2 regions of the Echinimonas agarilytica genome follow, and region 2 is predicted to be linked to the other one. Evidence: predicted binding sites of a transcription regulator. Region 2 holds the regulator's gene; the other holds the start of a gene.
What was found. Region 2 encodes LexA, which represses DNA repair genes until DNA is damaged. Its sites were predicted from a motif close to TACTGTATNNNNATACAGTA; they were not measured.

Region 1 (5,259 bases), 190 kb from region 2:
CACATTCAAGTCGAAAATAGGAACCAACCACCAGCGGAATGTTCGCTGCTTTCGCCGCAACATGAGCCCTAACAATGCCGGCTAAGGTGCATTCATCAGTAATCGCCAAAGCGCTGTATCCCAGTTCTAGCGCCTGTTCAACAAGTTCTTCTGGGTGAGAAGCTGCACGCAAGAAGGAAAAATTGGATCGACAAAATAACTCGGCATACGGAAGTGAGTTCATCGCCACTCATCCAAACCAACCATGGGTAAACCATTGGCCTTGCGCATCTCTAAAAATCCAACACAGCTGATCATCTGCATCTCGGGCAATGAAATAATCGCGCTGCACAGGTTGGTTGTCCCACCAGCCGCTTACGATTCGCTCTGGTGCTGTTTGAAGTTCAAATGACTTCCGTATCAAAGGCTGAGGTTGCGGCAGTAACCAATTGGGTCGTCGCTGTCGCACCGTAAATTCAGGTTCAAAGGCAGCTTTTGCAGCAGGCTTCACACAAGCCCATGAGCGTTCCGGGCGAGGATCAGGGGCACTTTTAATTCTCATTACCGCGCTCGAAGTTAAGCGACTTTGCAAACGACTTAACAGCTGATGGTCGGATAGCCCCAGCCCTGTATTTTGAATAAACAGATCTGAAGCAGGCGCTTGTTGCAGCACTAGGTTTTCAACTTTAATCACCAGACTTTGCACTGGCTCGGACAATGGCATTTGGTGAATTCTAAGTTGCGCAATTTGCATAAATTCATCGGCTCGATGCTCAGGTTCAGCCATTCGAAATATAAGCTCGGTATCCGGTTGTTCACGATGCTCTAATGTCATGCACACACTTTGAGCAGCGAATTGCCGACGCTGTAGATAACGCCCTAATAATTTCAAAATACGCTGTAACGGGAACAACAACCCATCGGCATAGCTAATTTCATGGAGGCAATTCCAACGATACTCAAAATGTGGCAAAGGTTTAAACCACGCGGGTTCTGTATATTTTTGATGAGGCTCCTTTTCACCTTTGAAAGCCGCAAGCCATGCAGCAATCTCTCCGCCAAAGCGTATCTTCCAATCGGCCATAGGGATGTGCAGCAAGTCGCGTAAAGTTTTCATCCCAACCCCAGTTAAAGCAGATTGGCCTGGGGGTTCTAATGGCAGTTGAGTCACCGTTAAATCCGCCACAGCAAGATCCAGTTCCCGCTCACTTCCCATCGGTAAATGTTGCTTTGCCTGTGCCAGCGTGTAAGCGGCCATAGGAGTGACTCCTGCCGCCGCGTAATAGCGAAAACCCGCTTGATGCAGCCGCTGTTCTAGCACTTGCCAATAACTCTGACGCCCTCCAAATAAACGCCACATGCTGCGAGTTTCAAATAAAATGCCACGGTTAAATTGGATGGCTAATTGCGCACATACGTCATAACAAGATTCGGAGATTTGAGAGAGCAATTGCTGTTGATAAGCATTGTCGTCCATTCGCACAGCTGTATCTGGCGCTAGCGCTAGCGCCTTTGCAACGCTCATCCCACAGTGAATTCCCGCTGCAGACGCGAATTCAGAGCATTGCATGACCCGCTTTCGCGCATCAAGTACAATGACACTCATTGCTTCATGCTGAGCGGCAAGCGCATCGGCTTGAAGGTGAGCAAAGTCGACAAACAACCACGCGACTATTCGAGACATAAACCGCTCTGCTGCCAAGGCCCACGAACCAGTTGTGGCGCTATTTCGGTCTCATCCACATAATCATGCAGCGGCTCACCAGGTAAGGTGATACGAACGGCGCTCAGCGGCCACGCCCCTCTGCGCTTTAGGCATTCAACAGACAACATCTGCTGCGCTGAAGTGGCCGATAACACCAACCTACAAGTCGCTGGCGATGCTTCAGTTCTATAGCGCTCTGGCCGTATCAACCATGAAAAACTTTGGCCTTGATCGGCGGCTAATTGCAAGCGTCGAATGTCGGGCCCTTTGAGCTTAAATTTTGGATAAATAGACGATTCAAGCCAACTTAAGACACCAACACAACTGCCACTTTTTAAGCATTGCTCTGTGGCCCATAAACCTTGTTTAGGTTGCTCCGGTTGGAGCCAGAGAATACGCGAAATATCAATGCCCGCAGACTGCAGCGCTGGTGCATATGGAATAAAGGGAGGCGCTACGAATACCAACCACTGAGCATTAGCCGTAGCTTGTTCAGAAAGGCGTGCAAGTATTGGCAATAATAATCGTAGCTCACCAATACCTTGCCCTTGGTGAAGCAATTCAGACACATGCCCACGAGGCCACCCCCCTAATAGAAGTTGATCCATGGCTTCTATGCCTGAAGACATAACCCCATGCGTTCGCGGCTGAACAGCCTTACCACGCCATATTTTTCCGCTATGAAATAGAGGCTGAAGCAATGCCATAAAACACTCGCAAATAACTGTACACTTATACAGTATAAAAAAGGTTCAGGGCGCTGTAAATATGCGATTGTTCTAAGCGCTTTTCCGCAAGCGATGAAAGAGCCGCTTGGTGTTGATCTTCAAGAATAAATCGTCAGCTCTGCGTTTTTATAAAACGGAATGAACATTCATATTTGGCTTTGAAACCGGTATTTTTCAGTTGAAAATAAACCTTGAGCACGTATGGTAAGAAACACTTATAATTAACGGTTAACTGATTATGTTTAACAAAAAAGAAAGTTCCTTACTTCTACTTGCATGTTTGTTCATGGCCATACCTGGTAGCTATGCAGCGAATGAACAATCAGCGCTGATTGACGTCAACAAAGCGAACCCTAATCAGCCCAGCTTCGTTTCATTTCATGACACCACGCCTAAGGGCATGGTTTGGCAAAAAGTTGAAGCTCTATCTGACGAATTTGACCAATGGGATGCCAACAAATGGCTCAAAACCAACTGGAACTACGGCGATACACCGGTCAATATGTTGAATAAGAACTCTGGCGTTGCCGATGGAAATTTGTGGATTAAAGCCACTTTAAACGCAGAAAGTGACGAGCAGTGGTTTGAAACATCTCGTGTACGTTCCAAGGCTAAGATCAAATTTCCCATGTACACCGAAAGCCGAATTAAAACGGCTCATATTTCTGCCTATAACACCTTTTGGCTCAACAACGGTGACATCAATAACCGCGATGAAATTGATATCATTGAAAATAATTCAAACCCATCAAGCGACTACGATAACCCAGATTACCCTTGGCAAATGAGTTCGCAGTATTTTGTGGTCAAAGATGGCACCACTGAGCGTGCTAAAGGCAATTATGACAACCGTAAACTGTCTGACGGCAACACACTAAAAGGCGTCAAATGGAACGAGGCTTATCATGTGGTCGGTGCGTGGTGGAAAGACGAACATCATGTGCAATTTTATCTCAATGGTGAACCCGCAGGCCAAATCACTACTGAATTGCCTTTTACCTTAGAACAGCACCTGATTTGGGACTTGTGGACTCAAGATTCATCATGGGTGGGCGGACTACCGGCCAAGTCAGACCTATTAGATGACTCCAGGAACACCATGAAAGTCGACTGGGTGAGAACCTGGAAGCTAACAGCACAATAAATCAGCTAAGTCATAAGAGCCGACGGTCTGCTGTCGGCTGTCCCCCACTTTAACGCTACCGAATTTCATTCAAATCAAAGCATTCCAATGGCGAGGCCTCAATTGGCCCACAATACGACTAACATCAACGTCAATTACCTCACATTCACCTTTGCGAGATGGAATTGATGGTGATTACGACATCAATCTTGTGCATACGTTGGTGGCCTACGGGCAGTGGGATTTTTACTGATCTTCCAATGCAGCTTGATGACGCTTTTTAAGGCGTTGCTGAAACGCTTGCCATGCCAAGCTATCAGGCCGTTTTCCACAACCGGTGGCGGGCGACCAAATGTGCCCAGACTGTTGAGCATCGAGCACCGATTTATCTTGTACGAAATAACAACGGCCGTTCACTTCAATCACTTGTGCGCCACCGCCCGTGTCGTAAGCCGACTCAACCGGAAAGTGTTGCAACCAAGGTTGAAGTCGAGATTGTAAATTAGCGGGTGATGGTTTTTTATCGGAGGGGTCAGACTGCAATAAAACATTCGCCGAGGCATTTGAGGTGTGAATCCCTTCAGTACGCCAACGGCGCCACGCGGGCAGAGGTGTTGGCTTGTTTTCCTGAGGGTTAGTTTGTAGGGGTTGTTCCATCAAACGTTTTCGAGCCTCTGGTTCCTGCATGTTTTCGCTTGAAAACTCTCGTTCGATCGCCACAGCTGTTGGCTCATTTGAACCGGCTTCATCTAACTCTGAGCGCAAAGGCTCAACAATCACCGGCTCTGGCGGGGATTGCACCACACGTTGGTGAGTGATGAGCTGCGCTTGAATTGGTTTTTTATGCGTTATTAACTGCACGCGCTTACTACCAAGTGACTGTATTAATACTACTAAAAGTAAATGCAGCAATAACGAGGTGAACGCAAATAAAAACCATCCTTGGCGATCATGGAACATGACTATCCGTATTAAATGTCTTACATTCTGTGGTGTAAGACACTCAAATAACTCATGTGTTAGATCATCATTCAAAACAATTTACATAGTATGATGTTTTAACAAGACAAGGACCTGGTACCCATACGTGCAAACAGTTGCTTTAACGCCGCTCGAAGACGCCATCAAAAGGCTATCTCAGCAGCTGGAATGCCTTAGCATTCCGGAGCATCCAACCTTGGTGCAGCTTCAGGTTAAACTTTCAACGACGCAGGCTTTGCCTTGGCTTAACGAGCAAGTTGAATTCCCCAAGCTTTATTGGCAATCGCGCGATCATCAAACAGAAGCGGCAATTTCAGGCAGCGTTGACACTTGGTGGCTGGATCAAGCATGCGCAAACAAAGCGACATGGCGTCGTCACCAAACTCATTCCGAACAATTAGACTGGCGTTATTACGGCGGGCACGGTTTTACGCTGGGCGATCCTCGGGTGACAGAAATGGGCGGAAATCGCCTCTATTTGCCCAAGCATGAATTTAGGCGACAGGGTGACCAACACTGGTTACTGTTTTACGTAGCAATAGAGCCAAGTCAATGGCGCGCTCAAATACGTAAAGCACAAGCGGAGCTCAACAACCTCAAAGCTCCTGCGCCGCTTAGAGCCCCAACGCTGTCGGTGTCGCAACAAGAACATCAACCAGACTACTCGGGCTGGGAACAATTGGTTGAAAATCTCACTCAGGCGCAACAACAGCTTGAAATACCTAAAGTTGTGCTCTGCCGCG
Region 2 (5,259 bases):
AAAAACAAGCTCTGTGGCTCTTTGCTGGTTTGTGTGCAGTCGCATTTGGTTTAGTGCTGACATTGAATGTACTCACAATTCAACTGTCATTTGCTGCACTGGCACTGGCGACTGTTTATCCGTTTACCAAGCGAGTGACGCATCTACCTCAGTTCGTTTTAGGTGCCGCTTTTAGCTTTGCGATTCCTATGGCTTATGCAGCGATACTCGGCGATGTACCAATGCAAGCTTGGATACTTTTTGGCGCCAACCTAGCTTGGACAGTCGCATACGATACCGAATACGCCATGGTCGACCGAGCTGATGATGTTGAGGTGGGCATTAAGTCTACCGCCATTCTTTTTGGCCGATTTGATATCGCTATGATCGCATTGTTGCAAACTATCACGTTGGCATTGCTCGCGACTTTTTGTTTCGTGCTCGACTATATGTGGTTCGCCTCGGTGGTGTTGATCTTGGTGGGGTTGATGTTCATTCATCAATTGTGGCGGATCAGAAACCGCGACAGAGCGCATTGCTTTGCCGCGTTTCGAGCCAATAATCGTGTAGGTATGGTGATAACGGTTGGTTTTATTGCATCGATTTATTGGTCTTGATTCAGTAGTTGCACAATCGACTGGTACACCTCGGTGCTCACCAATTCAGAGGTGAGCTGACGTAAACCTTGCAGTCCTTGGCGTGCCTCTTCGGTTTGTTCCAATAGCTCCATGTTTTTTAGCTTAATACAAAGGCTGGCAAACAATTGCTTATCGAAAAATTCCGGCGCGCGTATACCGTGTAAACGACCGAGTTGCTCAGCAACTGCTCGGCTTAGTTTTTCGAGCTGATTACGACTTAAGTCGGGATTACGCGTTAATAGCTCAAGTACCACGGAGTAGCGTTGAATGGTCTCGGCCGATATTTGCCCTAAATGCCTTAACTGTACGCGCTTTTCGCTGCGTTTTTCTGGGGGCGTGATGAGTCCCTCCGCAGACATTTCAACCAACTGTTGGCGCGCTAAATCTTGAAGGATTGCGTCCACATACTCGGTTAGCGTCATTGCGTTTTTACCTAAAAATAACTCGGCTTTTAGCAATGGGTACAATTGCTTAACGCAGAACAGCAGATCGTGCTTGCTAGTGCTGTCGCGCGCATCGATTAGCGCAGCAACCAGTGAAGGAATGATAAATACATGGATGATGTTATTGCGGTAATAAGTCATTACCACTTGACCATATTTATCCAGACTCACAACGTTGCCAAAGGTGTCTTTGGTCACGGTGAGTTTTTCTAGAGCGAGAGTTTGTTCTAGTAACTGCTGCCCCGTTTGCACTGGCACTGTGGTATTTTCGTGGTAAGGCGCATTGCGCGCTAGGCTTAAACATACATCCATAAATGTTGCGAGGCTTTGTTCGCTCAGCGCTCTTTTCTCGCAGCTCAGTAAGCTCAATGTGCTTAAAGTCAGGCCGTTGACGGCGGCCGAGTTGTTGATTTCGGTCATCACATTCTCAGCCAATGAGTTGACCGCTTGGGACATCCATTTGGGCCGGTCCTCCATACGTTCCTGGCGCCACTGCGGGGCGATTTTGGTGAGGTGTTCGTCGAGTGATACAGGCGTACCAAAATTGACAAAACCTTGTCCATAATTGCGCAGTTTGCCAATAATCTTCAGGCTGTTCCAAAGGCTTTCTTTTTCTTTATCTTCGCCTTTTAATTCCTTCAAATAGGTGGTGACTTCCATGACGTGCTCATACCCTAAATAGATAGGCACAAATACAATCGGCCGAGATTCAGAAACCAATTGGCTTTGAACTGTCATGGCGAACATACCGGTTTTAGGCGACAGCAATCTGCCCGTGCGGCTGCGACCCCCTTCGGTAAAATATTCGACAGGAAAGCCTTCTTTAATCAACCAACTCAAATACTCCCGAAACACGGTTGAATACAACTTGTTACCCCGGAATGAACGGCGAATAAAGAATGCTCCTCCGCGGCGAAATATTGGACCTGCCGGCCAGAAATTTAAGTTAATACCGGCTGCAATATGAGGGGGAACCAAGCCTTGTTGATAAATCACATAACTAAGCAGCATGTAATCCATATGGCTTCGGTGGCAAGGTACGTAGACGATTTCCTTCCCGGATTCAGCGAGTTGGCGTACCTGTTCCATGTTGTTGATGTTGATGCCGCCATAAATGCGGTTCCATAACCACGTCATGAAGCGATCTAATATCACCACCAAAGTATTAGAATACGTAGCAGCAATCTCCTTCATATACACTTGAGCTTGTGCGCGCATCTGCTCTTGTTTGCCCGGATCTGCATCGGTGATTTGCGCAATTGCTGGGTTTTTCGACAGCTCTTTAAACATGCGCTTATGATTCGGTAAACGAGGACCCGTAGAGGCCAAACGTTGACGATAAAAATGGGCGCGGGCCAAACGGGCAATACGGTGAGCACTTTTGTCATTGTCGCCAAAGCGCTCGGCAAATTCGTGTAATGATACAGGTGTGGCTAAACGCACGAAATGAGAGCGTCCAAGAAACAGAACCGTCCACGCTTTACGGAGCCAACCCGGGGTTGGGCGTTCGGCCAACCAAGACAATAATCCAGCTTTTGTCTTGCCGGGATTTCTCCCCCAAAAGTGCTGCACCGGCAGCAGCTGAATATCGAGTTCGGGGGAAGCCTTGTGAGCTTCCAACAAGGCGCGAAGCGCTTTTTTCAATCTAGTTTGGTGAGTCCTACCAAATCGCTTACCACTAATAAATAAAACAGACGGATGTGCGCTGTGACTATATGGACTGGGAAGGCCAGCTTTGGAGGTAATCTCAGCAAGCATCATGGTATCAACGGCAGAATCGTTCTCCATGACATAAACCACGGGCTGTTTGGTTTCAGCCAGCGTTTCAATCGCGTCAGAACAAATTGGACGCGTATGAACCAATAGTTTCAATGGCCACTTCATAATAGAGGCGAAGAACTTGGAGTGATGAATCATTTTTGAAGCTGCAAAGTAGGTACAAGAACCGCAATTATAACAAAGCTTGAAAACAATATTCTGTTGTTATTTTGTGTTGCGATCATGGCAATACTGTATTACTGTACAGTGGTACTGTATAAAACAACAGGCATAAAGATGCGACCTTTAACCCCAAGACAAGCTGAAATTTTTCAACTGATTAAAGACACAATTGATGCGACAGGCATGCCTCCAACACGAGCTGAAATTGCTCGCCAGTTGGGCTTTCGTAGCGCGAATGCTGCTGAAGAGCATCTAAAAGCCCTGGCACGAAAAGGCGTTATTGAAATACTTGCAGGTACCTCGCGAGGGATTCGAATTCTCGGCGAAGAAGCATCGAATGATGAGTCTGGCTTGCCGCTTATTGGTCAAGTTGCAGCAGGGGAGCCAATCTTAGCTCAAGAGCATGTTGAGTCACATTACGCAGTAGACCCATCGATGTTTAGTCCCAAGGCTGATTTTTTGTTACGTGTTCACGGCGATAGCATGAAAGACATTGGCATTCTTGATGGTGATTTGTTGGCCGTACATCGCACTCAAGTCGCACGAAATGGGCAAGTAGTAGTTGCCAGAGTTGAAGACGATGTCACGGTAAAGCGTTTACAACAAAAAGGGCATCACGTGACCTTGCTGGCAGAAAACGAAGACTTTGCACCAATCGAAGTCGATTTGAGAACGCAACCTTTTAATATTGAAGGGTTGGCCGTTGGTGTGATTCGTAATGGGAATTGGTTATGAAACATTTACTGCAGACAAAGATTAAACACCCGGGTGTTTGGCACCCAAATGGACTTAATACTGTTAAAACAGTGACATCTGGTCATGCATTTATTGATAGCGAGCTACCTAATGGTGGGTGGCAAAGTGGTCATATTTATGAAGTGTTGGCAGGCCAACACAGTGCCGTATTCTCACTGCTAAAACTGACTCTCAAAGCGTTAAGTCAGCAACGCCGGTGGTTGGTGTTACTCAATCCGCCTAAATGGGTTTTAGATGAAATCTCAGAGATGAAGGGCTTGCGACCTGAGCATTTACTGATTGTTCATGGCCGCCGCGAATCAGATACGCTTTGGGCCACTGAACAAGCGATGCGAAATGACAATGCAGCATGTATATTGGCATGGCCTGATTCTTTAGATGAGCGGGATATCAAGCGGCTAAAGCTTGCTTCTAAAGGAAAAAACGCATTGAGTTTTGTATTTCCTATGGAAGATACCACTGCAAGCTGCGGCTCTCAGTTAAAAATCATTGCTCATCAGCATAGTTCTGATGCCCAAAAAATAGTGCTTCCATGTTTGGAAAACAATCAGTTAGACGCAAGTAACGATAATCTGCATTAAATCTGCGTTTACTCTTGCTCAGAAAGAAGTCGAGCAAGAGAAGTAGATCACCTTTCTAACAATTAGTTTTTATCCATTGTTAAAAATATTTAACAATCGAATAAAAAACAACCAATTCAAAAACAGCTAGTTAGCTAAATTCCAGCAATAGAGCTTCTGCTCTATCTAATTGAATCTTAAGTTTGAAATACGGTTCTGCTAGAGAGATCTCTAGACTAAACCTAAGATTTACTTAATTCTTTAAATGTAACCAATAACGTTTTTATGTCTTCGGCATAATGCTGTCTACGTTATCTGATACCGCTCGTTTATCACGTGCTGGATGGAGGAATTAACGTGAGCGTTGTACGAAAAGGACTGTCTGCGGTTGTAGCCTTACTGATTCAAAGTAAAGTTATGGCAGAAGATATGCCGTTAAACCTGACCAAAGGCGTTACCGAAGTAAGCGGCCGTGTGTATGACCTACATATGACCATTTTTTACATTTGTTGTGTGATTGGCTTCATTGTGTTTGGCGCAATGTTTTACGCCATCATTAAACATCGTAAATCTAGAGGCGCTGTTGCCGCCAATTTCCATGAAAGCACCAAAATAGAAATATTGTGGACAGCAATTCCGCTTGTGATCCTCGTGGGTATGGCCATCCCAGCGACGAGCACGCTCATTGCAATGGAAAATACTGATGATGCCGATGTCACCATTCAAGTTACAGGAAGCCAGTGGAAGTGGCATTACCGTTATTTTGAGGATGACCTAGAATACTTCAGTGTACTGGCGACACCTCGCCAACAGATCGATAATAAACTCGAAAAAAGTGAGAATTACTTACTTGAAGTCGATCGGCCCCTCGTTATTCCCATCAACAAAAAAGTGCGTTTTTTAATGACCTCAGATGATGTGATTCATTCTTGGTGGGTCCCT

Region 1: the regulator LexA is predicted to act here: its motif matches at 2,407-2,426, upstream of imuA (translesion DNA synthesis-associated protein ImuA).

Annotation. Positions count from the first base shown of each region.
Region 1 is NZ_JAMQGP010000008.1:231,180-236,438, forward strand. It holds gene NAF29_RS15665 (error-prone DNA polymerase) at 1-223, opposite strand, end outside; gene NAF29_RS15670 (Y-family DNA polymerase) at 230-1,663, opposite strand; gene imuA (translesion DNA synthesis-associated protein ImuA) at 1,651-2,391, opposite strand; gene NAF29_RS15680 (LamG domain-containing protein) at 2,651-3,556, shown strand; gene NAF29_RS15685 (hypothetical protein) at 3,782-4,396, opposite strand; gene NAF29_RS15690 (isochorismate synthase) at 4,623-5,259, shown strand, end outside.
Region 2 is NZ_JAMQGP010000008.1:41,246-46,504, reverse strand. It holds gene ubiA (4-hydroxybenzoate octaprenyltransferase) at 1-596, shown strand, start outside; gene plsB (glycerol-3-phosphate 1-O-acyltransferase PlsB) at 584-2,977, opposite strand; gene lexA (transcriptional repressor LexA) at 3,116-3,736, shown strand; gene NAF29_RS14795 (SulA-like leucine-rich domain-containing protein) at 3,733-4,338, shown strand; gene coxB (cytochrome c oxidase subunit II) at 4,735-5,259, shown strand, end outside.